4 regions of the Paenibacillus sp. Y301 genome follow, and region 1 is predicted to be linked to each of the others. Evidence: predicted binding sites of a transcription regulator. Region 1 holds the regulator's gene; each other region holds the start of a gene.

What was found. Region 1 encodes LexA, which represses DNA repair genes until DNA is damaged. Its sites were predicted from a motif close to CGAACATATGTTCG; they were not measured.
Region 2: addB (helicase-exonuclease AddAB subunit AddB) is a predicted target of LexA. The motif match lies at 2,125-2,138, and genes of this name have one in related genera.
Region 3: AC1D69_RS01425 (YhjD family protein) is a predicted target of LexA. The motif match lies at 4,166-4,179, and genes of this name have one in related genera.
Region 4: recA (recombinase RecA) is a predicted target of LexA. The motif match lies at 4,826-4,839, and genes of this name have one in related genera.

What each region holds. Positions count from the first base shown of each region.
Region 1 covers NZ_JCAIUL010000009.1:146,194-153,705, forward strand. Annotated here, with positions in the region: gene metH (methionine synthase) at 1-19, opposite strand, end outside; gene AC1D69_RS16605 (cupin domain-containing protein) at 244-786, shown strand; gene AC1D69_RS16610 (FixH family protein) at 879-1,298, opposite strand; gene AC1D69_RS16615 (HAD family hydrolase) at 1,509-2,303, opposite strand; gene AC1D69_RS16620 (hypothetical protein) at 2,328-2,861, opposite strand; gene AC1D69_RS16625 (DUF896 domain-containing protein) at 2,888-3,091, opposite strand; gene AC1D69_RS16630 (LysM peptidoglycan-binding domain-containing protein) at 3,190-3,450, opposite strand; gene lexA (transcriptional repressor LexA) at 3,741-4,367, shown strand; gene AC1D69_RS16640 (pentapeptide repeat-containing protein) at 4,514-5,170, shown strand; gene glnA (type I glutamate--ammonia ligase) at 5,548-6,876, opposite strand; gene AC1D69_RS16650 (MerR family transcriptional regulator) at 6,920-7,330, opposite strand; gene AC1D69_RS16655 (methionine gamma-lyase family protein) at 7,411-7,512, opposite strand, start outside.
Region 2 covers NZ_JCAIUL010000001.1:55,782-63,293, reverse strand. Annotated here, with positions in the region: gene addB (helicase-exonuclease AddAB subunit AddB) at 1-2,039, opposite strand, end outside; gene AC1D69_RS00300 (class I SAM-dependent rRNA methyltransferase) at 2,310-3,683, opposite strand; gene AC1D69_RS00295 (Na/Pi cotransporter family protein) at 3,824-4,807, shown strand; gene AC1D69_RS00290 (NUDIX hydrolase) at 4,817-5,248, opposite strand; gene mtaB (tRNA (N(6)-L-threonylcarbamoyladenosine(37)-C(2))-methylthiotransferase MtaB) at 5,370-6,713, opposite strand; gene AC1D69_RS00280 (RsmE family RNA methyltransferase) at 6,717-7,481, opposite strand; gene AC1D69_RS00275 (site-2 protease family protein) at 7,511-7,512, opposite strand, start outside.
Region 3 covers NZ_JCAIUL010000001.1:296,424-303,935, forward strand. Annotated here, with positions in the region: gene recG (ATP-dependent DNA helicase RecG) at 1-1,510, shown strand, start outside; gene AC1D69_RS01410 (stage VI sporulation protein F) at 1,574-1,861, shown strand; gene AC1D69_RS01415 (YhjD family protein) at 1,981-2,481, opposite strand; gene AC1D69_RS01420 (DNA polymerase IV) at 2,478-3,746, opposite strand; gene AC1D69_RS01425 (YhjD family protein) at 3,748-4,116, opposite strand; purine riboswitch at 4,401-4,499, shown strand; gene guaC (GMP reductase) at 4,578-5,561, shown strand; gene AC1D69_RS01435 (sensor histidine kinase) at 5,850-7,512, shown strand, end outside.
Region 4 covers NZ_JCAIUL010000005.1:140,876-148,387, reverse strand. Annotated here, with positions in the region: gene AC1D69_RS10985 (DUF3388 domain-containing protein) at 1-526, shown strand, start outside; gene AC1D69_RS10980 (helix-turn-helix domain-containing protein) at 570-1,568, shown strand; gene AC1D69_RS10975 (hypothetical protein) at 1,656-1,817, shown strand; gene AC1D69_RS10970 (YajQ family cyclic di-GMP-binding protein) at 1,950-2,441, shown strand; gene pgsA (CDP-diacylglycerol--glycerol-3-phosphate 3-phosphatidyltransferase) at 2,690-3,277, shown strand; gene AC1D69_RS10960 (competence/damage-inducible protein A) at 3,417-4,691, shown strand; gene recA (recombinase RecA) at 4,908-5,969, shown strand; gene AC1D69_RS10950 (regulatory protein RecX) at 6,079-6,804, shown strand; gene rny (ribonuclease Y) at 7,109-7,512, shown strand, end outside.

The sequences.
Region 1 (7,512 bases):
TCCCCATAGCGCCATCCATTATGAATATTCGTTCTTTTAAAGATTCTTCTAGGCTCTGTCTATTCAACTTTATCCCCCCTGCAAAACGTTAAATATTAGTTTAACAGAATACCTAACAATAGAAAAGGTAACTTTAGTCGGATTACACTAGATAGGAGAAGGTTTTCTATAAATCAATGATCGACAAAGAAAACAACCTATACTATAATACATATTAAACCAAGTGGGAAAGAAGGGTTATAAATGGCTGAAATCGTTATTAGAAACACGAACGAACGTATCACTGGAGCGGATAATGTACGTGCTTTTTTAAATAATCAGGAAGTTATTTATGAAAGTTGGGATCCAGCTAAGTTACCCGCCGAATTACATAATAATTTTCTACTAACAGATGACCAGAAAGAAACCATTCTACAAACTTATGATGCAGAGATTCAAGACTTAGCTACTCGTCGAGGATATAAAATTTGGGATGTCATTACACTTTCAGATTCAACTCCGAATCTCACTGAGCTTCTCACTAAATTCGAAGAAGTACATACACATTCAGAAGATGAGATTCGTGCCATCGTATCAGGAAAAGGTATCTTTGTAATCAAAGGTGCTGGAGATCTTGGATATTTCGATGTTGAATTATCCCCAGGGGATGTCATCTCTGTACCTGAGAACACCAATCATTTCTTTACATTAATGGATAACCGTCAGATTATAGCCGTACGTCTCTTTATTGAAGAGAATGGCTGGGTGTCCTCACCAGTAAATGATCCTGATTTTATAAAGAACTAATCCCTATATTTCTAATACAACAAAGACAACCCAGTCTTCCACTTAAGGAGGGCAGCGGTTGTCTTTTTTTCTAAATAACTATGTAGTTGTACTTAATTCGTAACTGTAATGACTTTCTTCGGCATCGTATGCATAGCCCCAACCGTCACATGAGACGTGATGCTATATGTATCAGCTTGTACAAAACTTGTCTCAACCGTATACTTCCCTTCCCCTACATGATTTGCTGGTATTTCAACAGGTTTCCCGTTGGTAGCCGTAGGCACAATCTCAATGATGACTTTATCTGCATCCGTTACTTTCTTATTATCCTGGGTCACTACAGCCTCAATCACAACTTTCTCATTCACTTTAACTTGATTAGGTTGAATGTTTAGTTCTACGTTCACGAGAGAAAATGATCCATTGCTCTCCATATCCATCCCCGCATGATTGGTATTATGATTACTGCATCCAACAACTACTAATAGAAGTAGCATAAATAAACCCAGCCCCGCTAATGTTCTTCTCATGTTTTCCCCTACCTTTCTTGTTACAGCCGCAGATAAATATGAATTTGAACATACACTATAAGTCACATAACAGTATTATAAAGCCCAAACTAGTTTAGAACGAGTGATTTATTCACAATATTGTGACATTTGTCATACGTAATAACCTTTCTTATATTCAAAAAAAGCCCCTTCTTCTGTCTAAACAGAGAATAGGCTAATTAAGATCTTTTAAGAGAATTGAGTGATAATCTGATGCAGTTGAGATAAATGGTCAATTTCGAAATTCGGAGTGATTTCAGGATCAGAAATTTTTCCAGTTCGATTAATCCATACCGTCTGAATCCCAGCAGCTAGACCCCCACGAATATCAGTCGTTAATTTATCCCCAACCATAAGGACTTGATCCTTACTAACACCTAAAATAGAGAGTGCATGATTAAAGATAGATACATCCGGTTTACCTTGTCCGAAATTTCCTGAGATGATGATCTCATCGAAATAAGGAGCAAGTTCTGGAACGCCGTCTAACTTCTCCTGTTGTAATGCTGGACATCCATTTGTTAATAAGAGCAATTTCACTTTTCCGCGTAATTCATCTAGCACTTTAAACGTTTCCTCATATACATGTGGCCGGGAACGTCGTTCCGCTGCGAACTGATCAGATAGTTCTTTTGCTAAACTCTCATCATCGATACCAAGTTTCAACAGACCAAGTCTCCAAGATTCTTTCCGATACAGAGGAACTAACTTTTCTAATTGACGAAATTCAGTCTGTTCTCCACCCGTAAAGTTCCCCCACAGACCTTCAAAAGGATTTATACCAATCTTGGTTGTAAAAGAATATGTCTCATACGACTCATATAGTGTTCGCGCTTCGCTTCTAACAGCTTCTTCTAATTGGATAGGATCGACTCCAGTAGCTTCAGCAGCTTTGTTACATGTAGCTTCAAAAGATTCCATCACACTGCGTTCATCCCATAACAAGGTATCATCTAAATCGAATATAACAGCATTTATCGACATCTCTCTACTTCTCTCCCTTGCCTATTACTTTTCGAAAGGTATATTGTTGACCTTTGCAAATTGTTCCAAACGTTCTCCCATAGCATTAACATCATAGCGGTTAAGGAGACGTGTAAATACCCAGTTCCCACCTTTACCCTTTTGTTCAATCACTACCGAACCTTTGGCAACTTTAATCTTAGTAATATCAGATGCCGGTACACTTCGAACTCTGTTTAATTTAGGTGTTTGTAGATTATCTTTATTGACAAGTAAATATGGACGTTTCAGATACAAAATGACACCTAACGCGATATAAGCAACCACTACAAACCAATTCATTAAAGCGTTAGTCTGTTGTTGTTCTTGCTCGGGAAGTGTGCTCGAAGCCCATGTAAGAAGTCCATATAATACGGCTAACATAATTAATACGAATGGAAAAATAATTTTACGTCCTTTAAAGCGATCTCCACTTACTACGGATCCAGTCGTTGATATACTCGATTGTCCTTGTTTCTTACGTTTCATATTAAGCTCTTTCTTATTCTTCTCTACCATTCTCTCCCACGAACGAGCCATGCGTTAGTCCCCCTTATAATGTAGCTTTACTTATTACCTTTTTGTTCAGAACTTGATGGTTCATCAACAATTTCAATAGAATCCAATTGTTGTCGGAAATTTCTCCGAATGTTCTGAAGATAGTTCTCGCGAAGACTCGCACGTTCTTGCAATTCATCCTCTGTTAACCCAACTGTTTTGTGCTTTTGGGCAAGTTCATTAATACGTTGTACCAAGTTGTCTATATCCATAAACCTTCCTCCAATCATGACTAACAGTACTAACTTTGCCATGATAAAAAGAGCTTGTCAAGGATTCCTCCTTACCAAGCTCTATTGTAAGTAATAATTCAGTATTGTGGTAACGACAGTATCTCTCCAGCCCTTATTACACCGTTAGATAATCCGTTTAAATGTCTTATTTCTTTAATATATACTCGGGTATCCATATTAGAAGGTTTCTCATTCAGAGCAATCTCCCAAAGAGTATCTCCTGGTTGAATAATTAGACGCTTCTCTTCCCGCAGTTCACTCGTGGAATTAGCAAATACACTTACCATACCTGTACAGCCTACTATAAATAATAGCATTAAACAAATTATCTTCTTCATCAATTGTTGTGAGATCAAACCCTTTACTCTATCACTCCATGTGTATGTATGTGTTTGCACTTGTGATTCACTATTCACCTTATAAATACTCTCGTAAGTACTGTATCTTAACATATTAACATCATCCCCCAAACATTCGTTCTTGTCTTTGAAATAACTATAACACGAACACTTGTTTTGTTCAAGACATTTTAGAACAGGTGTTCCCTATTATTTAGAACCTACGTTTGTGCGAACGGAAGTTCTATGTTATAATTTCCCGAAAGTCACTTTAATGAGGTGGGTACAATATGTCGAAGATATCTAGCCGACAACAAGCTATATTAGAATTCATACGTAACGAAGTACGTACTAAGGGATATCCGCCATCCGTGCGGGAAATCGGTGAAGCAGTAGGACTTGCTTCCAGTTCAACGGTTCATGGTCATCTAGACCGTCTAGAGAAGAAAGGCCTCATTCGAAGAGACCCAACGAAACCAAGAGCGATTGAAATTTTAGGACAAGACGACTCTGAGAATTCACATATGTTCACCCAGAGTGTATCTCGTGTTCCTATTGTCGGTAAGGTAACTGCTGGTGTACCTATTACTGCGACAGAGAATATCGAAGATTATTTCCCTCTACCCCAACATTTTGTGGGTGATGAGAAGGTATTTATGTTATCTGTTATGGGAGATAGTATGATTGAAGCAGGCATCCATGATGGAGACTTTGTAATCGTTCGTCAACAACAGACGGCTGATAACGGAGATATCGTTGTTGCGATGACAGAGGAAGATGAAGCTACGGTCAAGACCTTTTATAAAGAAAAGGATCATATCAGACTCCAACCCGAGAATCCAACTTACGAGGCTTTACGTTTAAATCATGTCACGATCCTCGGTAAGGTCGTTGGACTCTTCCGCGACATTCATTAAGCTATTATTATAATCATTTCATAATGACGTTTGAAAAGGATACGGTTGCTACCTTGCTGCTGTGTCCTTTTCTATGTAAATGTCGGGAAAAAAATCAGGAGGTATCAACATATGAGTGTTGTTGTTAAGATCGAGGTGGAACCCATATGAAAGCTAAGAAGCCAGCCGTCAAGATAGAGTCTCCCAAGATTCCGTTGGATTTACCAGACAACTCAGCTTTAGCAGCGGATATTCACAATGGAGAATGCATTGAACGAGGTAGATATCAAGATTGCCTCATGGACAATATTGAGTTGGATCGTGTTACTTTTGATGAAGTTCTCTTCACCAATGTAAATTTTTCGAATTCTAATTTTTCTAATCTGGAGCTTACCGATGTGATATTCGATAAATGTGATCTTTCTAATGCTGATTTCAGCAACTCAAGCATCCACAGAACAGAATTTCGAAACTGTAAGATGATCGGATTAAATTTATCGGAGACCACACTTCGAAATGTTGTTTTTCATACCTGTATGGGGGAACTTGCAAATTTCAGGTTTGCGAATATGAAACAAGTTAACATTGATGAATGCTCATTCTCTAGCACGGACTATTGTTACTCTACTTTTAGCAATGTGAATTTTGTGAAATCAGATATCGATCAATCTCAATTCTCGGGTGCAAAACACGGAGGAATTGACTTCAGTACCTGTGAGTTCAATTCATTAAGTATTAACCTGGATGATTTGAAGGGTTGTACCATCTCAAGAAACCAAGCTTATGTATTTGCAGGATTGCTGGAACTTGTAATTAAAGATTGAGATTTAAAGATTGAAAATAATGATATAAATATAGTCAATTCCCCGTAATTATATGTACACTACATTAAATCCTTTATAAGCCATCATGTTATAACGAAGTGCGTCCTTACTTTAAGAACGTACTTCCCTCTACTTGGAGTATCATATGGTTTCCCATAATTCTTATTGGTTTTATCACTACTTGCTTAGTCTACTCTAAAAAATATATACGTCTGCGTGGCGACATTCCCTCCCTATCTAGCATCTAAAAACCGAACCTGAAAAATCTAAAAGTTTGTGGGCATTTTGTGGGCAATCAAAGACGATAGCTCCAAAATGAGTAAATACCCACAAAAAGAAAAACCCCCAACGCTTAGAGCGTCAAGGGTTTAGAATACCTAGTACAACGTCATATATTGATCGCGTTCCCATTGGTGAACTTGTGTTCTAAACATATCCCACTCAATTTCTTTAAGCTCATAGAAATAAGCTAGAGCATGATCACCAAGAGCTGAAGTGATAACTTCGCTACGAATAAGTTCATTCAATGCTTCCTTCAAATCTGAAGGTAGACTTGGAATACCCTCTTCAATGCGTTCTTCTTCCGACATCACATAGATGTTACGGTCGATAGGCGCTGGTAATTTAAGTTCACGTTTGATTCCATCAAGACCCGCTTTGAGCATAACTGCAAGTGCGAGGTATGGATTAGCAGCAGGATCCGGATTACGTACTTCCACACGTGTGCTTAGTCCGCGTGATGCAGGAATACGAATCATTGGGCTACGGTTACTACCAGACCAAGCTACATAACAAGGAGCTTCATAACCAGGTACTAGACGTTTATAAGAGTTGACTGTTGGATTAGTGATCGCTGCAAAAGCACGAGCATGCTTCAGAACACCAGCCATATAGTGGCGAGCTGTTTTGCTCAATCCTAATTCATCACTTTCATCATAGAACGCATTCTCATTACCATTAAAGAGAGATTGGTGACAGTGCATACCTGAACCATTCACTCCATATAGAGGCTTAGGCATAAAGGTTGCATGAAGTCCATGCTCACGAGCAATGGTTTTAACAACCAATTTGAACGTTTGTATTTGGTCAGCCGCTTTGATAGCATCTTCATATTTAAAGTCAATCTCATGTTGACCTGGAGCTACTTCGTGATGAGAAGCTTCAACTTCAAATCCCATTTCTTCAAGTGTTAGAACAATCTCACGACGACAGTTCTCACCAAGATCCATAGGGGCAAGGTCAAAGTATCCACCTTGGTCATTCAATTCAGTCGTTGGATTACCATTCGCATCTGTTTTGAATAAGAAGAATTCAGGTTCTGGACCAACCATCATGGATGTATAGCCCATTTCTTCAGCTTCCTTCAAATTGCGTTTCAAAATACCACGTGGATCTCCAGCAAATGGTGTTCCGTCTGGCATGTAAATATCACAAATCAAACGCGCGATACGATCTTCTGCTACCCATGGAAATACAACCCATGTGTCAAGATCAGGATACAAATACATGTCTGATTCTTCGATACGTACATAACCTTCAATAGAAGAACCGTCAAACATCATTTTGTTATCTACGGCTTTCTTCAATTGGCTCACAGGGATTTCTACGTTCTTAATCGTTCCTAGCAAATCGGTAAATTGTAAGCGAACGAACCGTACATTCTCTTCTTTTGCCATGTTTAGGATATCTTCTTTTGAATAACTCACAGAACCTCTCCCTTTCTCTTCTGGAAATACTTACTCACTTAATTTATTTATTAAAAAACCGAGACAATTCTCCTTGAATTAAAGACACTTGCCCCGGTCTTTTACCAGCTACAAGTTGCTGTTTCAGTAAACGGTGAAGCTGTGAATCCGATAATTCCCTACGTTTAACTTCAGTATCTGGTGTAATGACTGTTGCTTCTTCAGATTCCTTCGTCACAGGGTTCATGACCTGCTTAATACCAGCAATATTAACACCCTTCTCAATAAGGGCCTTAATCTCAAGCAATCTTTCCACATCGTTAAAAGAAAACAATCGTTGATTCCCAGCCGTACGTGCAGGAACAATCAAATGATGTTGTTCATAATAACGAATCTGCCTTGCCGATAGATCTGTTAACTTCATTACGATACCAATCGGGAATAAAGCCATATTTCTACGAATTTCATCACCCATGACTCATCAACCTTCCAATGATCTAATATCTATCATTGTACAATTCATGATATGTTGTGTCAAGGGTATGTTAGATAAACTCACAATAATTTTCTATCTATCATGGTTTGAATCGCCTTAAGGACACCGTACTTAACATGCGAATAGGTTAACCCACCCTGCATATAACCTATGTACGGATC
Region 2 (7,512 bases), on a different contig from region 1:
GCCAATGCATAGGAAATCCAAACATGTTTGCTCGCTGAAGTTAGCGCATTGTAGATCAGAAATCTCTCATCTAGTAATTTCCGTGAAATACTTGGGGCAAGCTCCATCCCTATGTCTGTTAATAAAGTCCGCTCTTGTTCCGTTAATACACCATCTTCCTGAATAACAGCGGGCACTACACCGTCATTGAACCCAAGTAGGAAGGTATACTTCACACCACTTGTACGCGTACGATCCATATTTCCTATTAATATTTGATCAATAGATGGCGGAACTAAAGATAACTTCATCTCCGTTAAGCCCGTGTCTAATATCCCTGTAAATAGTTCAACACCAATATTCTCATCACCCATTAATTCCACAATCTGATCTAATAAATCTAGCGTAGCACCCCATAGTTGACGATGTTCTCTTGCTGCTTCAGGTTGACCTGATTCTAATGCCTCATGGCTAAGAGCATCTAACTTTTGTGGAACACCCGCATCCTCCAAAAGAAGATAAACGGCTGTACACAGATCACGAGCTGTCTTTCCTGCCTTTAATCTCTTCTCAAAAGAAAGCAAAGGACCCGTAACCGCAGCACGGCAGCGTTCCATTAATTCAAGTAGCTGTTCACCATTCTTCTGTCGGTCCACGCCATCACTTTCAAGTGAAAGACTAGGAATCGCTCGCCATGGACGCCCCTCCGTCCAACGGTATCCTTGAATACCACAAGCTAATACGTAGTTCTCTAATCGGTCCATATCTATACGATCTAGTGAACCATCTACAGGAAGCAGTAAGTCTGTCTTGATACAGCGAAATACATCTTCGTATCTCCATCGACGACTCACAATATCAAGGGAAGACCGAATAAATTCTACTAAAGGATGATGTAACTCGCTTCGCTTCTGATCTAGGAAAAAAGGAACGCCATAATCGCGACATAACGGGCCTAGAATGGGTTCGTAATCTCCTAATTGTCTTACAAAAATAGCGATATCTCTAAATCTAGCCCCTTCCTCACGCACCAGACGAAGCATTTCACGAAGTGCACCCTCCACTTCTGACCGTCGATTAACAGCTGCATGAATAGAGACTCCCTGTTGACCAAGATTACTCATCTTCTCCACAGATTCAGGATGCCAAGGGATTCTGCGATCGAATCCCTTTTCCATATGGGCTAGTTCTGGACTATCTTCAAATCTTGGAAGAACGTCCGGTGTCAGAATGGTATTGGTGGTGTCTACGCCTAATTCCGTCGCCATTCCTTTTAACTTCACATAGGTAGTCGCAGATGGATGAAATAAATCCAACTCATGGGGTACCATCCCCTGTTCATAAGCTTTATCAAGCGTAAGTACTATGGTTACCGAAGAAGCACACAGCATAAATTGTTGCAACACAATAAATTCTTGGGGTGTAAATCCATGAAAACCATCAATCCAGATATCTGCATTCTTCACATAAGAGGAGTTAGGTATTGCTTCTGCTAATGTCATTAAATGATCTTCATTATCCATATATAGAGGAGATAACTCTTGCTCAAAATCGCGATACAGCGTGAGAATATCTCCTAATTTATCACGTAGAATAGGCGTCCCCGATCCATTGGTTTGCATTCGTGATAGTTGTTCTTCAACGTGCGTAGCATCTATACAATACCGTTTCATCTCCGTATAGAGTTGACTGAGTCTTCCAACGAAACCCATTTGATCACCCGATGGACCAAATAATGTTAACTCTTCTTTCCGTCTCTGAATGATTTTGTAGAGTAACATTTTTTTACCATCTTCACTAATCCCCACGCGAGCTGATCCGCCTGTCTCTTGCATAACCCGATAGGCTAGTCGCTGAAAACTAAGTACTTGTGCTCGTGCAATCCCCTTCACAGGACCTGATGTTACCAAAGCGTGTTCAGCTTGAAATGAGCCCTGTTCAGGCACAAGTAGAATAATAGGTTTACCGTGAGGATCTTTACTCAGTCGAGTAGAGATTTCCTGCATTATATTCGTGGTTTTACCGCTTCCCGAACGTCCTAAGAGGAAATGAACCGACATGGGATACCTCCTTCATATATAAATTAAAGCCGATTAAATTCTATCAAAATAGTTATTTCTCATTATAACATAACCCATATTTGAAGGAACGTATGTTTGGTATAAATTCACACCTATGGATAGATAAAAGAGGAGAACATAACTACCACAACAGAATAGATATACCAAATAGCAGGTCAAGGAAATGTCTCCTTGACCTGCTATGGATAGGACATCCGTCTAGTTTCCATAAATCACTTGATCCTAGATGGACAGCTTATAGGATTGGTATTATTTACTACGTACTTCAAAGATTGCGAATTTGAGATAATGTCCTTCATCCACGCCTAGGATCTGTGGATGATCTTTACCTGCGGCACGCCATTCAATTAAACGAAGAATCTTGCCCGCATCCATTGCTGCCTCTTGGATAGTCTCAAGGAATAAATCCGGACGCATATGATATGAACAGCTTGCTGTAACTAGGAATCCACCTTCGTTTACAAGTTTCATTCCGTGAAGGTTGATATCTTTATACCCGCGACAAGCACCTTTAACGGCACTCTTCGACTTTGCAAAGGCTGGTGGATCCAGAATAACCACATCCCATGTTCGGCCCACGCCGGGGGTCATAGGTTTAGAGGTATCTATCTTATTCTTGCCTGTACCTGTATTGGATCGTTTCTCCCGTTCTTCGACACCTTTAACTTGTGTGCGGAGATATTGAAAGGCATCATCCACAACAAATTCTACTCGATCCGTGAATCCGTTTAATTCCACATTCTCCTGTGCACTCTCAATAGCATGCTGAGAAATATCCAGACAGGTTACTTTCTTAGCGCCATATTTGCAAGCATGCAGTGTGAAACTTCCCGTATGTGAGAAACATTCAAGCACCGTCGCTCCATCCCAGTATGGGAATGTAACGACACCACCGCTCTTATTCACAGGTAATTGTTGCGTGATCCCATCTTGATCAACATCCTGCAAGGTGATGCCACTTCTTCCACCCCAACCTGTCATTAAAGGCTCAATCGAAGCACGATTCTCACGTTGATCGAAGAAGTACCCTGTCTTCTGCCCTTCTTCAATATCCACTCGAATGTGGAGTCCATTCTCACGGACCGTTACATAACGTGGACATTCCCCATACACTGGGCCTTTTACTTGTTCCATTCCTTCTAACTCACGTACAGACACATCGCTACGTTCATATATGCCCTGTGGCTGCATGACTTGTACCAATGCAGCTACAATGTCATTACGGCACAAATCCATACCCAACGTTAATAATTGAATAACGAGTATATCTCCGAAGCGATCTACGATTAGACCCGGTAGGAAATCTGCCTCCCCATAGACTAGACGATAGGCCGTCTCACCCTTGATGAAACGTTCGCGATGCTGTAATGCATTCGAGAAACGTTCTACAAAAAAGGCTTGGTCCATAGACTCCATTGGATTGTAGGAAACAACTCTTACAGTGATTTGTGAAGCAGGATTATAATAACCTGTCCCAAGATATCGTCTCTGATGATTAAGAATACTTACCAGTTGGCCATTCTCAGGTTGACCTTCAACGGTTGCAATTTCACTTTTGTATACCCAAGGTTGCCCCTGCTCTAATCTTTTCTTTTGACTACGATGTAGAATAACGGATGCCACTATACTTCACTCCCTAATATATACCTGCACGCATACGATTTGTCGCCACAGGTTCTGTCATGTTGTCATGTTTGTCATGGCTGTCCTGCCATGAACATATAAATAAATGTATAGGACAAGAACTAAAGGAGAATCAATCCATGTTTCAATCCATTCTCATCCCCATAATATATGGGCTTGCCATTTTTTTGTTCGGTATGAAAGTCATGGAGATCGCTCTTGCACGCTGGGCAGGGCCATTCTTGACCTCTTTTCTAAGAAAAGCCACGTCATCCCCTCTCAAAGGTATGGGATTCAGTACGATCATTACGGCCATTCTACAGAGTAGTACAGCCGTTACCGTCCTTACCATGGGGCTTGTTAACGCGGGTCTACTGACTTACGCTAGAACACTTGGCATTATTCTCGGTAGTAACATAGGCACTTGTCTGACGACAGAATTAATTGGATTACAGCTAGGACAGATTGCTGCACCATTGTTACTGTTATCTCTCACGATATGGGCTATAGCTGTCATCATAAATGATCGTAATATATGGAGACTTCGTCGGTTCAGACACCTATTCGAACCTATACAATTCATCTCGCTCGCTGTAGCTGGATTTGCACTGGTGATGTTCGGTATTCGTGTTATGCAATCCATAGGACCCACACTCGATACCTACGGCGTCTTTGGTTGGTTCATCGAACGTGCCTCTCACAATGTTCTCTGGGGAATAGCTGCTGGAGCATGCCTAACTGCACTCATACATAGCAGTGCAGCCGTCATAGGTCTAGCCATGGGATTGGCTAGTTCTGGAGCCCTTCCAGTAGAGGTTGGCATCGCTATCGTCCTTGGTTCTAATATAGGTACATGCGTTACAGCCGTCATTGCTGCAGCAGGTAGTACGACTGCAGGCAAATTTGTTGCTTGGACTCATGTTGTACTGAATGTTGGGGGAGCCGTTTTATTCATGCCCTTTATTCAACAATTGCATCAAGCTTCCGCGTGGTTATCCAGTGACTTCGGCAGTCAAATTGCCCATTCTCAGACGATATTCAACATTCTATGCTCGCTTATTGCACTTCCTTTATGTTACCTTCCAATATGGAGAAGAATAGATCATAAATTATCTAAAGGTTAGCATTCTCAATTACACATGTTTACCCAGTAACAAAAGAGCCTTCCTTAGTATAGCATCATTGTTACGATATCCATCCTTCTGCTGCCGATTCCAAGCTTCTTGGGAATCATACCAAGACACTTCATTAATCTCCTCTAGTTGTGGTTTCAAATAACCACCTTTGGCTTCCACAAGATAATAATGAACTTCCTTATTCACTTCACCATGAACAGGATTCTGATACGTATATGCAATAATATCTACAGGAGAAACAACCTTTCCTAGGATGCCAGTCTCCTCTTCAATCTCACGTAGCGCAGTCTCTTCAATCGTCTCTCCAGACTCCATCTTACCTTTAGCTAAAGATATTTTACCATAACGGTCTAGAATGAGTTGAATTTGAAGTTCCCCATTCTCTTGTCTGTATACAACACCACCTGCTGAGATTTCTTTGCGTGCCATATATGATGACCCCCAATGTTACATATTATTAAAAATAAGAGCAACAAGGATTTCACTCCCATTTAATTGGAAATGAAATCCTCGTCCACCTTTCATCTTAATCCTTATGTAAGGAATGTACTTACCGAGATGCCAATGCTGGATCATGATTTAGTACGTTAATTAACTTCCCCTTACATTCGTTAACACCAGCTTCTATCATTTGAACGCGACAGATTTTGCGATGAAGATCTTCAGGGCCATCAAATACAAGCTGCAAATAGTTATCACTGAATCCCTGAAGCTTACCTGAACCCTCCGATCCTTTGCGGATCCCTTCTGGAATTACCTCAAGAATCTGCCCAACGAATTGATTCGCATAATGAAGTTGCATTTGTTCCGAAAGATCTATTAGATGATGAACTCGTTCATTCTTAATCTCTTCATCCACCTGGTCTTCCATACGAGCAGCAGGTGTACCTATGCGCTTAGAATAGGGAAACACATGCATTTCAGAGAACTGGATCGCCTTCATGAGATCATAGCCATTGCGGTACATCTCATCACTCTCACCAGGGAACCCAACAATAATATCTGTTGTAATACCAACGTTAGGCATAGCTTGGCGAATCAAACCCATTTTTTGATAAAACTGTTCGGTAGTATATTTACGTCTCATCCGTTTCAATACGGCATCATCGCCAGCTTGAAGTGGAATATGAAGATGTCGACACATCTTCGAAGAACGATTCAACACATCAAGCATCTTCTCATCGATCTGACTTGCTTCAATGGAACTAATTCGAATTCGTTCTAGTCCATCTACCTTGTCTAAATCCATTAATAGATCTGATAAATCGTATTGTTCAAGATCATCTCCATAACCACCCGTATGAATTCCCGTTAAGACCATTTCCTTATAACCGGCTTCAACCAATTGGTGTGCCTGCGTAATAATGCTCTTGGGATCACGACTGCGAGATAATCCACGTGACCATGGAATAATACAGAACGTACAAAAGTTATTACACCCGTCTTGAATCTTCAGGAAAGCACGTGTGCGATCGGTAAAATCCGGAACATCCATTTCTTCGAATACACGATTTTTCATAATATTATGAACCGCGTTGATGGGCGCACGGGATTCTTGAATTTGTTTTACAAAAGGAAGAATCTTATCTCGATCTTGCGTACCAATGACAAGATCAACACCCGGAATATCCATAATCTCTGCAGGTGAAGTCTGTGCATAACATCCAGTAACCGCAATGATCGCGTTCGGATTACGGCGGACGGCACGACGAATGATCTGACGACTCTTTTTATCCCCTGTATTCGTAACGGTGCACGTATTAATTAAATATACATCCGCTGTCTGTTCATAATCTACCTGCTCATAACCTTCGTTCTTAAAAAGTTGCCAAATGGCTTCCGTATCATAAAAATTGACTTTGCATCCTAATGTATAAAATGCGATGGTTGGCATCTCTTAAACTCCTCCCATTTCACCAAAATCGTATAATATGCAAGAAAGGGCAACCATGCCCGCGGTTTCACAGCGTAAAATGCGACGCCCCAATCCAACGCTTGTTGCGCCCGCTTCCTCAGCCTTACGACATTCCTCTTCACTAAATCCACCTTCTGGCCCAACAACGAGAAGTATTGTGGGCGTACTACCCACAGCTACATGTTGGATTAACGGTGTCACTGCATCACGTAACTGTAACCCATGTTCCTTCTCATAACAAAAAAATACGGCATCATACTGCGCAAATGACTTCATCAGTTGAGACCACGTCAATGAAGATTCGACAGTCGGTACAATATTGCGATGACTCTGCTCAGCAGCTTCTTTGCAAATTTTACGCCAACGGTCTAGACGCTTCTCTTCTTTCTTCGAATCATATTGAACTATCGTTCTTTCTGATAGGAAAGGTACAAAAGATACAGCTCCGATCTCTGTACATTTCTGAATCACAGTCTCCATCTTATCGCCTTTGGGAAGACTCTGTGCCACAGTCACTTTTACTTGCGCTTCCTGTAGCATGTCGAGTTGTTCAACAATAGTGGCTGTAACTAACCCTTGTTCTAGCGAATCTAGTTCGACTAATGCTTCACGTGATAGACCATCACTTACGATGATCTTATCTCCAACCTTACCGCGCATCACTTTGGAAATGTGTCGTGCATCTTCTCCATTAATTTCAACTGTATTTTCTTTAAACTGCTCTACAGATACGAAATATCGTTGCATTGAATTATCCCCATCCTATCCCAACATAATT
Region 3 (7,512 bases), on a different contig from region 1:
TCTGCAGAAGTATCACTTCTTACCGCGTAAAAAGGCAATCTTAATGATCCATCAGCCTGAGGACACGAAGGAAGGACAACAAGGCCGGCAACGGATGGTGTACGAGGAGTTATTCTTATTTCAGTTGAAGATGCAAGCTTTCCGAGCTTTGACGAGAGGTCGGATGGACGGCGTAGTACATACTATGGAGAATGCTGTGGTGCGCGAGTTTGTTAGGAGTCTACCTTTTGAACTGACTGATGCTCAGAAGAAAGTGGAACTTGAAATATTGCGTGATATGCGAGCGACGTATTGTATGAACCGATTGCTTCAAGGGGATGTTGGATCTGGGAAAACAATCATTGCAGCCATTGCTCTATACTCTACAGTGCGTTCGGGATTTCAAGGTGCGCTGATGGTACCTACCGAGATACTAGCCGAGCAACACTTGCGATCATTAGTCCGATTGTTCGAACCTTTTGGAATTTCAGTCGGCTTATTGACAGGTAGTGTAACGGGACGTAAGCGTAAGGATCTGTTAGCATCACTACAAATGGGAATGGTTGATGTGGTCGTTGGAACGCATGCTTTGATACAAGATGAAGTATTCTTCCGTAACCTAGGGTTAGTTGTTACGGATGAGCAACATCGTTTTGGAGTGAATCAGCGTAGTGTGTTACGACGTAAAGGCTACAACCCGGATGTATTGACCATGACGGCGACACCCATCCCACGTACACTAGCTATTACGGCCTTTGGTGATATGGATGTCTCTACCCTTACAGAACGCCCTAAGGGACGTATACCCATCACTACGTACTGGGTGAAGCATAGCCTGATGGATAGAGTGCTTGGACTTATTGCGCGTGAAGTGGATCAAGGTCGCCAAGCGTATCTGATCTGTCCGTTGATTGAGGAATCAGAGAAGTTGGACGTGCAGAATGTAATTGATCTTCATATTCAGATGCAACAGGCTTTTCCTACTTATCGTGTGGGGTTGTTACATGGACGAATGTCACCCGCAGAGAAGGAAGAAGTTATGCAGGCCTTCAACCGAAATGAAGTCAATCTACTTGTATCGACAACGGTGGTTGAAGTAGGAGTCGACGTTCCTAACGCCACGCTTATGATTATTATGGATGCTGACCGATTCGGGCTGTCTCAGTTGCATCAGTTACGTGGGCGTGTGGGACGGGGACAGCATGCATCCTTTTGTGTCTTAATTGCTGATCCCAAATCAGAAGTAGGACAAGAACGGATGAGAGTCATGACGGAGACCGATGATGGATTCGAAGTATCTCGCCGTGATCTTGATTTACGTGGACCGGGAGACTTCTTCGGCACGAAGCAGAGTGGACTACCCGATTTCCGACTAGCCGATATGGTAAGTGACTTTGGTGTATTGGAACAAGCACGGGATGATGTAGCTACATTGGTGGGAGATGCTTCTTTTTGGACATCAACCTCTTATGAAGCACTTCGGCACTATCTACAACGAGAAGAGGTTTTCCAAGAAAATCTGATTGATTAGGCACATTAGACAAGCCTACCGTCATATACTGAGAAAGGTTGAATTGACGGGAGGTGCCAATCTTTGGGTTATCAGCAGTATGGAATCAGCCCACAGTTAGTAGAGCGGATTAAACTTAAAATGAAGAATCCAACGACAAAAGAGCGTGTCAAAGACCTAATTGATGGTGTCACTAAGCAGGATTTACAGAGTGGTCCTAAGGTACAGAAGTTAGTGAAAACAACAGCGAGCCTTGTAAAGGAGAAGCTCACTCCTGCTGAAGAAGAACAAATTGTCCGCTTTATCATGAGTCAACGTATTGATCCCAATAATACGTTCCATCTTATTAAGCTGTGGAGCATGTTTCGGTAGTTCAATAGTACTTAGATCGTTGAAGAACCCTCGTGGATACCAAACCCGAGAGGGTTCTTTTTTTAATATTAGACTCCCATACAGCTACGCGGCATCACTGAGCATAAGTTACGCTTGAATCAATGTGACATGGCGGTCTCTTTCATATCTGTAGCTAGCTTTCTCACATAACGTCCAATTCTAACGCTGACCTCAGCTCGCATATAGTCTTTAGTCATCGTAAATCGATCCTCTAATCCGCGACAAGTATAGCGATAGGTGAGTTCGGAATCATTCTTGGTGTCTTCAAATATGCGAATATTTCGTTCGAATAGATTCTTTTTAGATTGTTGCATATCCTTTCGGATATGGTTGGCTAGTACTTTGGCCGCTGTGGAGTACAATAACTTAAGCATTTGAGGGGAGATTTCTACTTCAAGGATTTTTTTCTCAATAATGTGGAGTGTGACAGGAAGAAGGACGTATTCACGCATCATCTCCATTTCCTTTTTTGTAAGGGGTTCTTTAGATTGGGGAGTAGTGTCATTCTGAATGGACATGGCTAACGATTGTTCTTTATGTTGAGGAAGCATCATACGACTGGATTCCCATAATCCGTTGCCTTCTAGTTTTTTACTCATTTATAATGACCTCCAATTTTATGACTTCTTTCAAATACCTGGCCTGAAGCTGTTAGTGATGAGGCTCTTATAATAGCTGCACTGCCATAACGATCTTTTATCGTATCGGTCACTTTATCTAAGGCGCGTAACTTGATCTGGTCTTCAAATAGAGTCAATTGATATTCCTGGTCAGATGCAAAGTTACTAAGGGTAATCCCAATGCGACGAACAGGAAGTGTATTCCAATACTGATAAAAGAGTGTTTTGGCAGCTTCGTAGACGACGTTCGTGTTATTGGTTGGATCAAGCATCTTCATTTGCCGAGAGAATCCTGTAGGATCTTCATAAGGGCTACACGTGCAACTTACTGAAATGACGGAACCCATATAGCCTTTACGTCGACAATCGCGACAGACTTCTTCTGTGAGTTCTAGAAGTATCGTATTCACATCATCCGATTCGGCATAGTCTGTAGGTAAAGTAATCATATGACCGACTGATTTGGGTGCTGTATTAAAAGTACCGGGTGTCACAGGGGAGTCATCTAGACCATTAGCCGTTCGCCACATGACCTCGGCATGAATATCACTTTGTTTGCCGAAGCGCGCTCGAAATCTCTCTTTTAAGCGGGGTAAAGGTGTTCTTGCAATATCCCCAATGGTATGCATTCCGAGACGTAAGAAGTGGGAAGTCATGCGAGATCCAACTCCGAACATTTTGTTTATAGGCTGTGACCATAATAACGTTTCAATGTCTGATTTAGGTAAGGTGAAAATGCCACTCTCGTTCTTTTTTGCCCATATGTCAGTTGCGATTTTGGACAGTATTTTGTTAGAGCTAATGCCTACCCGTATGTTCACCCCCGTTTGTTTAAGAACCTTCTGTTGTAACGATTGGGCTATTCTGACAGGATCCCCGAAGATACCTAGACTTCCGGTGACATCCAGAAACTGCTCATCGATAGAGAATATCTCTACGAGGTCGGTATACTCCTTATAAATTTGAGTGATCATAAGTGAAACATCGATATAATGCTGCATCCGTGGACGCATGACGACAAGATCAGGGCACTTGTTCAGGGCTTCACCTAATCGTTCTGCTGTCGTGACTCCGAAGCTCTTGGCTATAGGACAGGCAGCTAGAATAATACCTGAGCGACGCGCGGGATCACCGGCTACAGCCACAGGTCTGTTCTTGTATTGAGGATGTTCGACTTTCTCTACACTAGCGTAGAAACTTTGGCAATCTGCCAGGAAAATAACCCGTTCACGTTGATCGCTCATATTAACCGCCTCCACGTAAACTCATAAGCATGGTGAATACTTCTGCCTTTATTAGACTTCTCAACATATTGAAATGATGGATATAACCACGAACTTTATATTCAACCTCAATGCCGAGTGTATTCATGTCTGTATTCAAGATGCTAATATGTCGCTGTTTCATTTGGTTCCTAAGGTTCTGTAATCGAGGGTAGATGGATTGCTCAACATCTCTCAGATGACAGATAACATAGTTATATACAATTTTGTCTTTATAGATCGTTAAATGGTCAATATCCCTTGCTAACATATCGAGCAATACAGGGAGCAGGGTATATTCCTTGATAATTTGAATATCTTCTTCTGTTTCTATACTTGGATTAACATGCATATTTCAACACCACCACAATGGGAACGTATATTCTTGTTTTATTATACACCGAACATGAGTTCGTTATGCAAGTGTATTTTTTGGAAGTGAGTTAATCTGAATCTAAAGAGTGTATCGGCTGAAAAAACGGAAAATATATATTGATTTCATTTAGCCCTCCCATTTTATGAAAAAGGGATTTTTTTGATGATATTGTTCAAATTCATTTTAATTATCGATCTAAACCCGAATAATAAACATTTACATGTAATAAAAGTTCGTTTATAATCAAACTTGTGTTTAAAAATTAATTATTTAACAGCATTCGTATATTCTTAGAATATGGTCTAAGAGTCTCTACTAGGAGCCTAATAATCCTAACTACGAATGGGTGAGATTACTCTACCCATTTATAGTTAGGATCCTTTTTTTTGTTGCTTTAGCCAAAATGACTAATAATCTTTCTTTAAGGAGTGTATATCATGGAAAAAGTATTTGATTATGAAGATATTCAGTTAATACCTGCTAAATGTGTGGTTAACAGCCGTTCTGAGTGTGATACAACTGTGACATTAGGAGGCCATCAATTTAAACTTCCTGTTGTGCCAGCCAATATGCAAACAATCATTGATGAAAAGATAGCCCTTTATCTTGCTGCAAATAAGTATTTTTATATTATGCATCGTTTTGAGCCAGAAAAGCGGCTGTCATTTGTAGAGGATATGCAGGCAAAAGGTTTCTACGCTTCAATTAGTGTTGGAGTGAAAGAAGAAGAATATCAATTCATTGAAGAGCTTGTAAAGGCAGGGCTTACACCTGAATTCATAACGATCGACATTGCACATGGTCATTCAAATGCTGTCATTAATATGATTCAGCATATTAAAAAAAACCTACCGAAGAGCTTTGTCATTGCTGGTAATGTGGGTACTCCTGAATCTGTGCGGGAACTTGAGAATGCCGGTGCTGATGCGACAAAAGTTGGGATTGGACCAGGTAAAGTATGTATCACAAAAATTAAAACAGGATTCGGGACTGGAGGCTGGCAGTTGGCAGCACTTCGTGGGTGTGCAAAGGCAGCAAGTAAACCGATTATTGCTGATGGTGGAATACGAACACACGGTGATATAGCCAAATCAATCCGTTTCGGTGCATCGATGGTCATGATTGGCTCTCTTTTTGCCGGACATGAAGAATCACCAGGCGAAACTATCGAAAAAGATGGAAAGTTTGTTAAAGAATATTTTGGCTCTGCTTCTGAATATCAAAAAGGTGAAAAGAAGAACGTAGAAGGTAAGAAAATGTACGTTGAGCATAAAGGCTCCTTACAGGATACGCTAACTGAAATGGAACAAGATCTTCAATCTTCTATTTCGTATGCTGGTGGAACTACTGTAGACTCCATTCGTCACGTAGATTATGTTATTGTCAAAAACTCTATTTTTAATGGTGATAAAGTATATTAAAGCCGTATTTAAAGAAATATTCTCATCAATTATGAAAATCGGAGCTCTTTCCATTTAGGAAAGAGTTTTTCTCAATATATGGAGCGTAAAAAAGGTTGCGATTGATCTATCTGTAATTGTAGTAGTGCACGGATTGGTGGTCAGGCATTGTTCTACAATTCTCTTAGCGGATAATTAATAAACATGTTATATTATGACAGAAAGGGTTGTAAGCCCTTACTTATTCAGATACGAGTGAGATTATTCTATGATCTCATGACGTGGAGAGGAAGAGGCTATGTGCGGCGAATGCTATTGTGGTTAAAGTTAAATAAGCTGCGGAATCAGATGTTGCTTGGTTTTCTTGCTGTTATGCTCATCATTCTGACATTTGTCGGGGGGATAACATTTCATTCAGTCTCGACGATGCTCAAGAACAACGCGGAGAAGCATATTCAGCAAACTGCGGTTCAGGCCAACGGCCGCCTGGAAGGTATTCTCGAACAGATCAATTCTCTGACGACGTTAGTATCGACCAATGATTATATCCAGCAACTGCTTTTACGTGATATAGAGGGTCAGAGCGCGACCTTTACGGAACGGCAGGCGTTGCCAACCATTATTAATCTAGTCCAAATGTATACCGACGGCATCAAGTCTGTGGAGTTGTACAAGAAGGACGGGGCAAGGTTATACCCTCTTGACGGCAGCAACCTGAGAGATAAGGTGCCTGAGGCTTGGATTAAGCAGGCAACGGAGAATAAAGGTGGGCTCATATGGTTCGGCATCGATCCGTTGGATACCACATCGGTTTTGGCGATTCGACAAATCAGCATCATTGATCGAAATTTCGCGACAGGTGGGTATTTGCTCATCCGTACAGACCGCAACAAGTTCGCTCTGAAAGGCTCGTTGTCTGGAGAGGGGGAGACGGAAGCGGAGACGGAAACGGTCTTGCTCATAGGTTCCGACGGTAAGCTCATCACGTCCAATGATGACAGCATTTCGCAAAAGACAGCGGCCGTACTGGTGGAGGGGGCTAACCATCAGGTCGCTACCATCGATAAGAACTCTTTTATCGTCGTCAAACAACGTTCTTCTGTCACTGGATGGACGCTACTCATCTTAACGCCAGTTAACGTTATCACCCAAGGTATACCGGTCTTGCGGATGACTATGGTTGTATCAGCTATCATGGGTTCTTTGCTGTTCGCCTTGCTCTCCTTTTTCTTGTCTACCCTCATCACACGGCCTGTGTTCAAGTTGATCAAAGCCATGAGAGAGACCCGTCTCGGCATTCTGAAACCCATCGAGAACATGTCGTTCACCATGGAAATTCAGGAACTGAATTATTCCTATAACCAAATGGTCGATAACATCAACGAACTGATTCAGTTAGTTTATGAGAAAGAGGTAGCCCGGAGCCATACGGAGCTAAAGGCACTTCAAGCTCAAATTAATCCGCATTTTTTGTTTAATTCTCTGGATGTTCTACACTGGTCGTTATTGGAAAAGGATGAAGTCCAACTGGCAGGATATGTTGTGGCCATGTCTGATTTATTCCGATATACCATTACGGGGTCAAGTAAAGAGGGATGGGTGAAGCTTCGCGACGAATTGGAGCATGTGAGTCGATATTTATCCATCATGAAGATGCGATTTGGAGACCGCTTGGAATGGGAAATCGAGGCTCCGCCCGAATTTACAGATGTTGAGTTACCTCGACTATTGCTGCAACCGCTCGTGGAGAATGCTATTTTGCATGGAGTTGAGAGTAAGATTGAACCCGGCTTGGTCAGGGTGACGGTCACTCGTGAAGGGGAACGGATCATTATTATGGTGGAAGACGACGGTGGGGGAATGGACGAGGAAAAGCTACGTTCCCTATTAGAAGAGCTAGACAGCGGGAAGGTGTCCTCTTCTAAAGATTCTGGTCTCGGACTCGCCAATGTGAAGAAGAGGCTTCAACTAT
Region 4 (7,512 bases), on a different contig from region 1:
CGATAAATTGGCGGTACGTCATGGAAGATATATTGACAGAGATTCAGACGATCGTAAAACTTTTCGGTTCACAAGAGATGAGCTTGGTTTGCTTGTCGATTTTTTGGGTGAAATATTTAAAAGGGAAGGCAACCATGTCGTTGGATTAAGGGGCATGCCACGTGTAGGTAAAACGGAATCTATTATTGCAGGTAGCGTATGTGCGATGAAACGCTGGACGTTTGTTTCTTCAACATTACTTCGTCAAACGATACGAAGTCAGCTGTCAGAGGATGAAATGAATCCAAATCATATTTTCATTATAGATGGGATTGTAAGTACGATTAGATCCAGTGAGAAACACTATAATTTACTACAGGATATTATGAATATGCCTAGTACTAAAGTGATTGAGCACCCGGATATTTTTGTTCAAGAGTCCGAATATACATTTGATGATTTCGATATTATTATTGAACTTCGAAATAATCCTGATGAAGAGATTGTATATGATACATTTACCAATGCCTATACGGAAGATTTATAAACCTTTAATCCATTAAAAATTATAAGAAATAGGAGGTGATGGTATGTCTGAACTGGGTCAACAATTAAGAGAGGCCAGACTTGAAAAAGGAATGAGCCTTGATGATGTACAGGAAATGACAAAAATTCGTAAGCGATATTTAGAGGCCATCGAGGCAGGTGACTATAAAGTTCTCCCAGGAAGTTTTTATGTCAGAGCCTTTATCAAGACTTACGCAGAGACGGTAGGTCTTAATCCAGATGAGCTGCTAGAGGAACATAAGGAAGTGTCCTTGTCTCAACCTGAAGCGACAATGGAACCGGTTATTCAGAAACGTTCGAGTAATCGTCCTCCTACGGAACGCAATGTGAAATGGTTGTCTACCGTGTTAATGTGGACCTTCCCTATCCTGATTATTGTTGTTATTTATATTTATGTATCTTCCTTAGATGAGAAGCCAGGTGATAAGACCGTGGACTCTGGACAGAAAATAACAGGAGATCTTCAAGATCCTTCAGTGGATAAGCCGGTTACTGAGCCCACGGGTAATGGGGGGGATACAATAACTACGCCGGATCCAGAAGCTAATGGTGGGACAAACCCGATCGTGACACCACCGGTAGAGGAGATTCCTGAGATTCCTGTGACTCCTGAAGAAGTCCCTGTGACAGTGACTCAGGATAGTAAGAAAGGTAAAGACACGATATATAAGGTGTCTGGAACAGATACTACTCCTATTCCAGTAGTGATCAAGGTTAGAGGCAAGAGTTGGGTAGAAGTTTATAGAGGATCCAGTTCTAAAGGCGAAAAATTGTATTTCGGTAATACGACTGAAGGAGAAGACTTGAATTTCGATATGGACAATCAAGGAATGTACATCAAATCAGGTTACTCTCCTGCGACTGAAATTTCTGTTGCAGGTCAAGTTGTAACGGATGGAAAGACAACATCAAGAATTCTTCTGGAACGAGATACTTCTAAATCTGATGTAAGTACTGGTTCTGATTCTACGAGCACAGATACGCCTAGTTCAACAGAACCAGACGTAGATACAGGAGAATAAGGAATAAGTAGTTACTTTATAGGGAATGATATGACTAGATTCACAAGATCTTGAGTCTTTCATTTTCCGTAAAGTGAGGTGCTTGAAATGACAGTAAGTTGGATTGTAACGGGATTAGGAATTATAGTGAGTCTTCTTGGCTACTATCTTACTCCTGGTGCATGGGGTTACGGTATTTTAGGCTTTGGTATTGCACATATATATCTAGGGATTTTGGATATGTTTCGGCAACCTTCTCGTACCCGATAACGTGGATGCTTCACAAAAAAGGTGTTCCTGTTGAGGCGTTTTCTCAAGGAGTGCCTTTTTTGTTGGATATAGACTTCATTTGAAGAATCATATATATTATGACTGGTAAGTTGATAGAGAGGACGTGGGATGATGAGCTCGGAAAATTCTTTTGATATTGTATCCAAATTTGATTTGCAAGAAATGAACAATGCCCTTACCCAAGCGGAGAAAGAGATTGAAACAAGGTTCGATTTTAAAGGGAGTAAGAGTAGCCTGAAATTGGACAAAGATACACTTGTAATTATCTCCGATGATGAATTTAAACTAAATGCAGTTATTGATATCCTTCAATCCAAAATGGTGAAACGAGGATTAACACTGAAGAATGTGGAGTACGGAAAAATCGAACCGGCTTCGTTGGGAACTGTTCGTCAGAAATTAACGTTGAAACAAGGAATTGATCAGGATAATGCTAAGAAGATAAATGTGTTGATTCGTGATTCCAAATTAAAAGTGAAGAGTCAGATTCAAGGGGATCAAATTCGCGTTACGGGTAAGAGTAAAAATGATTTGCAAGCCATTATGCAGCTGTTACGTAAAGCAGATCTTTCGTTGGATCTTCAGTTTACAAACGTAAAGTAAAGATGTATTAGGATCAAGACATGGTAGTAGCTCTTGTAAATGCTTATATAAAATAATAGATCAGCAATGTGGGTTCATGCCTTTTTGACACTGTATAACCCATATATTATACTTGTAAAGATAAATTAAGGAATATTGGGTTATATCATTGGGGGAGCATGGATAATGACAGAGAGACTCGAGAATTTGACATTTAGTTGCAAGATACGTTTGGCGGATTCAAAGACTGAAGACAGGGAGGTTATCCTGTGAATTTACCCAATCGTATTACGGTAGCTAGAATACTTCTAATTCCTGTTATGATGGTGTTTTTAATGGTTGACTTTAACTTTTATCCGGACCCGATCGTATGGCATTCTTATCAATTGCCTTATAACCAACTGATCGCAGTAATTATTTTCATTATTGCAGCCAGTACGGATGGTATTGATGGTTATCTTGCTCGAAAGAATAATATGGTAACCAATCTGGGCAAACTGCTAGATCCTCTGGCAGATAAGTTGCTGGTAGCAGCTATTCTTATTTCATTAGTTGAGATGGGGAAATGCGACAGTTGGATCGCCATTATCATTATTAGTCGTGAATTCGCTGTTACTGGACTTCGTCAGATTGCATTGCTGGATGGGAAGGTAGTCGCCGCTAGTGCATGGGGTAAAGTCAAAACGGTTATTCAGATTGTAGCGATCATTGCTATGCTGATTAACAACTTTCCATTCGAGTTTATCGATGTTCCATTTGATATTATAGCTACTTGGGCTGCTGGTTTGATCACGTTGTATTCTGGAATTGATTATTTTGTTAAGAATAAGACATTATTGAATATGTCTAACAGTTAACATTGGAATCATTCATATCTGAAATTGGGGCAGTAGGGATTTTTTCCTATTGTCTTTTCTTAAAGTACGGCATTTATGATTCTACGATGTAGGCTGTTTTTGTGGAACTTATTGAAGTGTGAAGTGGAGGTTCTTAGATATGAAGGCAGAAATCATTGCGGTAGGAACAGAATTACTGTTAGGACAGATTGTGAATACCAATGCGCAATTCTTATCCGTAGAGTTGGCGGCCATTGGAATCGATGTTTATTTCCAAACGGTCGTGGGTGACAATCTAACAAGGCTCCAGGAATCCATTCAATTAGCAAGTGAGCGTGCAGATATTATTGTATTAACAGGTGGTATTGGTCCTACACAAGACGATCTAACTAAGGATGCTCTGGCCGCCCTATTGGGACGGAAATTACATATTGACCGTTTGTCTATGGATCATGTAGCTAAGTTCTTTGCCAATCGTCAAGTACCTATGACAGAGAATAACCGAAGACAAGCATTAATCATTGAAGGAAGTACACCTCTCGAGAATGTAACAGGTCTTGCAGTAGGAAATGCACTTTCACATGAAGGCAAGCACTATATCATTCTACCTGGACCACCAAAAGAGATGGCCCCTATGTTCCATGAACAGGCCAAGCCTTGGCTCTTGCAACATGCTCTAACGAATGAAACTCCGATCTATTCAACGATGTTAAAGTTTGCGGGTATTGGAGAATCCCTTCTTGAGGATCGACTATTAGACTTAATCCAGAATCAGAATGATCCTACCATAGCTCCTTATGCAAAAGAGGGTGAAGTAACCGTTCGGATTTCTACAAAAGCTCCTAGTGAAAAGGATGCGATGGTTAAGCTTAACAAATTGGAAAAACAAATTCAGTCGTTACTTCCGGAATACTTGTATGCTTCTGAAGATGTTCCCATTGAGAAGACTATTGTAGATCTGATGACTGATCTGGGATTAACTGTAAGTGCAGCGGAAAGCTGTACTGGAGGTCTATTGATGGAGAGAATTACATCGGTTCCTGGTAGTGCTACTATTTTTCTTGGTGGAATCGTGTGTTACTCCAATGCGATGAAAGAAAAGCTACTAAACGTGCCTCATGACCTTCTTGAAGGAGATGAAGCTCCAGGAGCAGTAAGCGCAGAAGTTGCACAAGTCCTTGCCGAGCAAGTTAGAATGATTACGGATACAGATTTTGGATTGTCTGTTACAGGGGTTGCTGGTCCAGCATATTCTGAGCGTAAACCCGTTGGCATGGTATATATTGCCATTTCACAGCGTGGTAAGAAAACAGAGGTTTTTGAACTTGATTTAAAAGGTAACCGAGAGACTATTCGGCTCCGTACAGTTAAAAGCTTGTTGTATCGTCTGTGGCGTGCTCTAATGCAAAATGATAAGCTACAACAAGATAGTTGAATGATTAATATAGATAGTAGTATACTGTAAATTATACGGAAGAACCGTAGCAAAACAGATATTTTGCTACGGTTCTTTTTCTATCCTAAAGACCCGTAACAAAAAGGGGAAGGGGAATAGATGACTCAAAAAAACGAATGTATGTTCGAAAAATGCTTGGCAAACGTCTTAAAACAAGGTATCATTATATTATAAATATTGAAGGATGTGAGTCTATTGTCAGATCGTAGTGCAGCGCTGGATGTAGCGCTTCGTCAAATAGAGAAACAATTCGGTAAGGGTTCTATTATGAAGTTAGGTGAATCAACACACATGCAGGTAGAGGTTGTTTCCAGTGGATCTTTGGCATTGGATATTGCACTTGGCGTGGGTGGTTTTCCAAAAGGTCGTATTATTGAAGTATACGGCCCAGAGTCATCAGGTAAGACGACTGTAGCTTTACATGCGATTGCTGAGGCTCAAAAAGTTGGTGGAACAGCGGCATTTATTGATGCGGAACATGCGTTGGATCCTAAATATGCCAGCAATTTGGGTGTTAATATCGATGAATTGCTTCTATCTCAACCGGATACAGGTGAACAAGCACTTGAGATTGCTGAAGCTCTTGTACGGAGTGGAGCGGTGGATATTATTGTCATTGACTCTGTTGCTGCGTTGGTACCAAAGGCAGAGATTGAAGGCGAGATGGGAGATTCTCACATGGGTTTACAAGCCCGTCTGATGTCTCAAGCTTTGCGTAAACTTTCAGGCGTTATTAATAAATCGGGAACAACGGCGATCTTCATTAATCAGCTTCGTGAGAAGATTGGTGTGATGTTCGGTAATCCTGAGACTACTCCAGGTGGACGGGCTTTGAAGTTCTACTCCACGATTCGCTTAGATGTGCGTAGAGTAGAAAGTATTAAGAACGGTAACGACATTATAGGTAACCGTACGAAAATTAAAGTGGTGAAGAATAAAGTAGCGCCTCCGTTTAAACAAGCTGATATCGATATGATGTACGGTCTTGGGATTTCGAAAGAAGGAGGCATCATTGATATTGGTACGGATATGGACATCGTAAACAAGAGCGGTGCGTGGTTTTCATACGAAGGCGAGCGTTTAGGTCAAGGTCGTGAGAATGCGAAACAATTCTTGAAGGATCATCCTGAGATTTCTGATGTTATTGAGAAGAAAATTCGTGAAGCTAGCAATTTAACTAATGCTGTCGTTCCTCCTACTGCATCAGAGAAAAAAGAAGAAGAGTTGGAAGAACAAGAACTGCTAGAAATGGAATAGATTCTAAATAATTGTACTCTGATTTGGTAGGGCACCCATATGTGGAATACATAGGGTGCCCTTTGTCTTGTTTATAATTTCTCTGAGGGAAAGTGAGGAGATGTAATCAATGGAAGAATGGAATGACGATCTACAAGAGGAGAACGCTGTTTCCTTGTTCCCCGATGATCAAGAATTGATCATTACAAAGGTGGAACGCGAACCCAAGCAGAAATATCGATATCTTATATCTTTTGGACAATATGTACTGTCGATTCATGAGGATGTCATGATTAAATATAGGATGATCACAGGAAATTCCTTTTGGAAAAAGGAGCTAGAAGAAATTATACTGGTTGATGAGAAGCAACAGGGATATGTTCAGGCACTTAAGTATTTAGAGAGAAAGTCACGAACGAGTAAAGAGATAGAGATTAGACTGAAGCAGAAGGAGACGTCACAGGAAGTCATAGAGGATGTGTTAGCACGTTTAAGTCGTGAGGGTTTAGTAAATGATGCAATGTATGCCCAACAGTGGGTAGAACAGCGAATTACAAGCCAACGCAAGGGAAAAGCATGGGTTAGGCAGGAACTAAGACAAAAAGGTATAGATAAAACGCTAATTACGGAAGCACTTGATGGAGTCAGCTCTGATCAAGAATATGAGAGTGCACTTATTTTAGGAAGAAAAAAGTGGAGTCATGCCAAAGGTGAAACATTAGATAAGAAAAGAAAGACGGGTTCATACCTTATGAGACGCGGTTTCTCTGGCGAGCACGTTAGACGAGTTTTAAATCAAGTGATACAAGAAGAGGAAATTGAGGATGTAGATGATGATCATTTTGAGTTTGAATAAATAAGAATACATGGGATTAAGAGTGATTCCCTTGACAATATCTTTTCACAAATACTAAAATGTAAGAGAATCTATAATCGTATAGAGAATCTTTTTCCTTCCAAAAGAGGTTCTTTCTTATGAAAGATTTTATTGAGCTAATTCATATCAATGAATTTATCGTCAGTAGTTGGCGGACAGTGCATGTGAATATGTACAAATGATCAGTGTTGATAAGCGATTGAGTATGATGTGTAGTAATTGAATGACAACTGTAGAAAAATTCCAAGGATTCCTTGGAGGAACAAACGAGGAGGTGAACAGGATGGATACCGTGATTTGGGTCTTGATCGTTCTCTTCGTAGCCGTGATCTTTGGGTTCGCCGGTTATTTTATTCGCAAATCTATTGCAGAAGCTAAGATTTCCAGTGCTGAAGAAGCTGCCGTTCATATCGTGGAGAGCGCGAAGAAGGAAGCAGAAGCAGTGAAGAAAGAAACGGTACTAGAAGCTAAGGATGAAGTCCATAGAATTCGGTCCGAGGCTGAAAAGGACACTCGTGAACGCCGTAATGAAATTCAACGGCAAGAACGTAGATTGTTGCAAAAAGAAGAGTCGCTGGATAAAAAATTGGAAGCGTTAGAACGTAAAGAAGAACAAGTGGCGAACAAAGAGAAACGAATTGAAGAAACCCAGCAACAAATTGATACGATTTATAAGAGCCAAGTAAC